DNA from 2 places in the Streptomyces sp. 3-6 genome. Region 2 is predicted to be linked to the other one. Evidence: riboswitches for the same ligand, from Rfam matches in the RefSeq annotation. Region 2 holds a riboswitch; the other holds the start of a gene.
What was found. Region 2 has a riboswitch for glycine ahead of gcvT (glycine cleavage system aminomethyltransferase GcvT). Riboswitches for the same ligand answer to the same signal wherever they lie in the genome.
Positions count from the first base shown of each region.

Region 1: another riboswitch for glycine. It lies ahead of gcvP (aminomethyl-transferring glycine dehydrogenase); the one in region 2 lies ahead of gcvT (glycine cleavage system aminomethyltransferase GcvT).

Region 1 covers NZ_JBWHZP010000005.1:12,057-14,248, reverse strand. The annotation lists gene gcvP (aminomethyl-transferring glycine dehydrogenase) at 1-1,339, opposite strand, end outside; glycine riboswitch at 1,515-1,610, opposite strand; gene AC02VZ_RS08940 (PRC-barrel domain-containing protein) at 1,723-2,097, shown strand; partial or broken gene AC02VZ_RS08935 (DNA polymerase IV) at 2,016-2,192, opposite strand, start outside.
Region 2 covers NZ_JBWHZP010000011.1:28,499-30,690, reverse strand. The annotation lists gene AC02VZ_RS16030 (AAA family ATPase) at 1-755, opposite strand, end outside; glycine riboswitch at 976-1,077, shown strand; glycine riboswitch at 1,078-1,202, shown strand; gene gcvT (glycine cleavage system aminomethyltransferase GcvT) at 1,305-2,192, shown strand, end outside.

The sequences.
Region 1 (2,192 bases), on a different contig from region 2:
AGGCCCGCCAGACGGCCGTCAGCCGGTCGCGGGTGGTGGTCTCGTCGCAGGCGGCCGAGACGTGGTCCGCGTCGACGAGCCGCAGGTTGACGCCGTTGTCCCGGGCGGCGGCGACGACCTCGCCGGCCCGGCCGGGAACCCGCGCGGTCACGGTGTCGAAGTAGGAGTCGTGCACGATCTCGACCTCGCCGGCCCGCAGGCCCTCGGCGAGGATCGTGGCGTAGCGGTGGGTGCGCCGGGCGATGGTGCGCAGGCCCTCCGGGCCGTGGTAGACGGCGTACATGCCGGCCATGACGGCGAGCAGCACCTGGGCGGTGCAGATGTTGCTGGTGGCCTTCTCCCGGCGGATGTGCTGCTCACGGGTCTGCAGCGCGAGCCGGTAGGCCTGGTTGCCGTCGACGTCGACGGAGACGCCGACGAGGCGGCCGGGCAGGCTGCGGGCCATCTTCTCCCGCACGGCCATGTAGCCGGCGTGCGGCCCGCCGAAGCCCATCGGCACGCCGAACCGCTGGGTGGTGCCGACGGCGATGTCCGCGCCGAGCTCACCGGGCGAGGTCAGCAGCGTCAGCGCCAGCAGGTCGGCGGCGACGGTGACCAGGGCGCCGAGGTCGTGCGCCTGCTCGATGACCGGCTTGAGGTCGCGGACGGCGCCGGAGGCGCCGGGGTACTGCAGCAGCACGCCGTTGATCTCGCGCTCGGCGATCTCGGCGGGGATGCCGTCGCTGAGGTCGGCGACGACGACCTCCACGCCGGTCGGCACCGCGCGGGTGCGGATCACGGCGATGGTCTGCGGCAGGGCGTCCGCGTCGACCAGGAACAGGCCCTTCTTGTTCTTGCCCATGCGCCGCGACAGCGCCATCGCCTCGGCGGCGGCGGTGCCCTCGTCGAGCAGCGAGGCGCCGGAGGTCGGCAGCCCGGTCAGCTCGGCGACGGTGGTCTGGAAGTTCAGCAGGGCCTCCAGGCGGCCCTGGGAAATCTCCGGCTGGTAGGGCGTGTACGCCGTGTACCAGGCGGGGTTCTCCATGACGTTGCGCAGGATGACGGGCGGGGTGAACGTCCCGTAGTAGCCGAGCCCGATCATCGAGCCGAGCACCTGGTTGCGTCCGGCCAGGGAGCGCAGTTCGGCGAGCACTTCGGCCTCGCTGCGGGCTCCGGGCAGGTCCAGGGCGTCGGCGTTCTTGATGACGTCCGGCACCGCGGCGGCCGTCAGCTCGTCCAGCGAGCCGTAGCCGACCTGGGCGAGCATCTTGGCCCGGGCTTCGTGGTCGGGTCCGATGTGGCGCTGCTCGAAGGGGATCCCCTGCTCGAGCTCGGAGAGCGGAGTGCGATGGGCGGTCATTGCGGAGGCCTCCTGGTCTGACGACCTTCGTGGGGCACCACGGCACGGGTACCCGGACGGCCTCCCCCTCTGTCATCTCGACCTGAGAGCTTCACCGGACCGCCCCAGGGACGCCCGGCTTTCACCGTCGGTGAGAGCGGAAGCCGTCGACACCCGCCCTGCTTTCCAGAGTGACCTCGTCCGTGCGGTACGTGGGCCTGAGAGATTCCGGGGAGGATTTGCTCCTTCGGCGCCTCCGATGGTGCCTGGAGGACTCTCCCGCACGGGGTCAGCGGCCGAAAGCCAGCGTACCAGCGAGGGCCCCGCACGGACCTTCGAGTGGCCGCCGGACCGAATGTGCCGTTCTGTAGTGCTTACGGATGAGTGCGACCTGTGGAGGGCCCGTGCGTACCGACATCGACCCGCGCCACCTGATCGGCCGCAAGGCGTTCGACCGCAACGGACACCGCATCGGAACGATCGACGAGGTCTACCTCGACGACGCCACGGGAGTCCCCGAGTGGGCGGCGATACGCACCGGACTGTTCGGCCGCGACGCCTTCGTCCCCCTGGAACCGAGCGAACTGGTGGAGGGCGCCCTCCACGTCCCCTTCGACCGCGCCCTGATCAAGGACGCCCCCGACTTCGGCGTCGGACGGCACCTCTCCCCCGAGCAGGAGCTGCAGCTCTACCACCACTACGGCCTGGACGTCGCCGCCCCGCCGCCGCTCCCGGACCGCGACTTCGGCAGGCTCGCGGGCCAGGACGAGCCGGCCTGAGCCGGAGCCGTCCCGCGACCGGTCCGGCGCCCCCGTGCCCCTTGGAAGTGCCCGGCGCCGTCACCGCCGCGGTCACCCGGTGCCGTCCGCGGCGG
Region 2 (2,192 bases):
CGGTCGAGGAGCACCACCGAGCCGCAGCCGGCGGGCGGTTCACCCCGTTCCACCGCGCGCAGCAGCCGGCCCACGGCGGCGCGGTGGCGCAGGAAGGCGTACCGCGAGACGCCGCGCCCGCGGGCGCGCTGGCCGTCCAGCGCCTGCCGGGGGGTGACGTCGAGGAGGAGCAGGCGCAGGGCCGCTCCCCGGCGGCGGGCCTCGCGGGTCAGCCAGCGGCGCACCCACGCCTGGGTGCCGCAGTCGTGGACGACGACGCCCCCGCCGCCGCGCAGCGCGCGGCGCAGGCCGGCGTAGTGGTCCAGGCGGACCAGGGGCCGGTAGACGGCGTACGGCAGGAAGCCGGGCATCCGGGCGTCCCAGCGGTCCCGGGTGTCCTGCGAGTCGACGCGGGTGCCGCGCACCGTGCGCCGCATCAGCGTGGACTTGCCGCTGCCGGGCAGCCCGGTGACCACCACGATGTCCCGCGGGGCGAACAGCAGCGCGTGCGGACCGCTCCCGGCGAGCCCGCGCAGGTCGCGGACGGCGGGCAGCGGGAGGGCACCGCCGGTCAGGGCACCGCCGGTCAGGGCACCCGGGGCCGCGGACCCGTGGGCGGCAGCGGCGGCAGCAGCAGCGACGGAGGGGACGGCAGCCTGTGCGGGCACCTCGGCCGCGGCGGCCGGAGCGGCCGGCCGAGCCGGGGCTGCCGGGGCTGCCGGTTGTCCGGGCGGTGCGGCGCCCGCCGGGCCGGCGTACGCCGTGGTCCTGTTCACCGTGTGTCCTCCCCTGGGCCGGGTACCGGAGTCCCGCGCCGCGCTGACTGTAAAGAGAAGGTAATGCCGGGCGTCACTCGATTCCGTCCATTTCCCGCAACAGGCCGGTGACAGCCCGTTGTGACGGGTCGCGCACCCTGCGCGTCCCCTGTGAAGGGTCCCCCTGCCGTGCCCCGGGAATGCGTGCAATGATGAGGCCGCCAACTGCATACCGGCCGTTTGAATCCGCGCGGGAGAGTCCCCGGCACATGTGGCACGCCGGGGCGCCGAAGGAGCAAGTCCCTCCCTTGAATCTCTCAGGCCCCGTTACCGCGCGGGCGAGGCACATCTGAAAAGCGGGCCGTCGCGACACTGCTCCGGTGGCTCCACCCAAGGTGCAAGCCGTACACCGCCCCCTCGCGGGCGGTCATGGCGAACCTCTCAGGTTCCGATGACAGATGGGGAGGATCGTCCTCGCCTTCCCCACGCCGTCCTGCGGCCCCGGGCTCTCGATCCGCTCGAGCAGTCACACCGGCGCGGGGGACCCCATTGCCACTGGGAGACCTACCGATGAGCAGTACCGAACTCCGCCGTACCGCGCTGGATGCCGTGCACCGCGCGCTCGGTGCGACGATGACCGACTTCGCCGGCTGGGACATGCCCCTGCGCTACGGCTCGGAGCGCGACGAGCACATCGCCGTCCGCACCCGGGCCGGCCTGTTCGACCTCTCCCACATGGGCGAGATCACGGTCAGCGGGCCGCAGGCGCGCGCGCTCCTCGACCACGCCCTGGTCGGCAACATCGGCACGGTCAAGCAGGGCCGGGCCCGGTACACGATGATCTGCGCCGAGGACGGCGGCATCCTGGACGACCTGATCGTCTACCGGCTCGGCGAGACGGAGTACCTGGTCGTCGCCAACGCCTCCAACGCGCAGACGGTGCTCGACGCGCTGGTGGAACGGTCCACCGGGTTCGACGCCGAGGTGCGCGACGACCGTGACGCCTTCGCGCTGCTCGCCGTGCAGGGCCCGGAGTCGGCCGCGATCCTCGCCTCCCTGACCGACGCCGACCTGGAGGGCCTGAAGTACTACTCCGGGCTGCCCGGCACGGTGGCCGGCCTGCCCGCCCTGATCGCCCGCACCGGCTACACCGGCGAGGACGGCTTCGAGCTGTTCGTGAAGCCGGAGCACGCGGTCGAGCTGTGGCAGGCGCTGACCAAGGCGGGCGAGGGCGCCGGCCTGCTCCCCTGCGGGCTGTCCTGCCGGGACACGCTGCGCCTGGAGGCGGGCATGCCGCTGTACGGCAACGAGCTGAGCAGCGCGCTCACGCCGTTCGACGCCGGGTTCGGCCGGGTGGTGAAGTTCGAGAAGGAGGGCGACTTCGTGGGCCGGGCCGCCCTGGCCGAGGCCGCCGAGCGCGCCGAGCAGAACCCGCCCCGCGTGCTGGTCGGCCTGGTC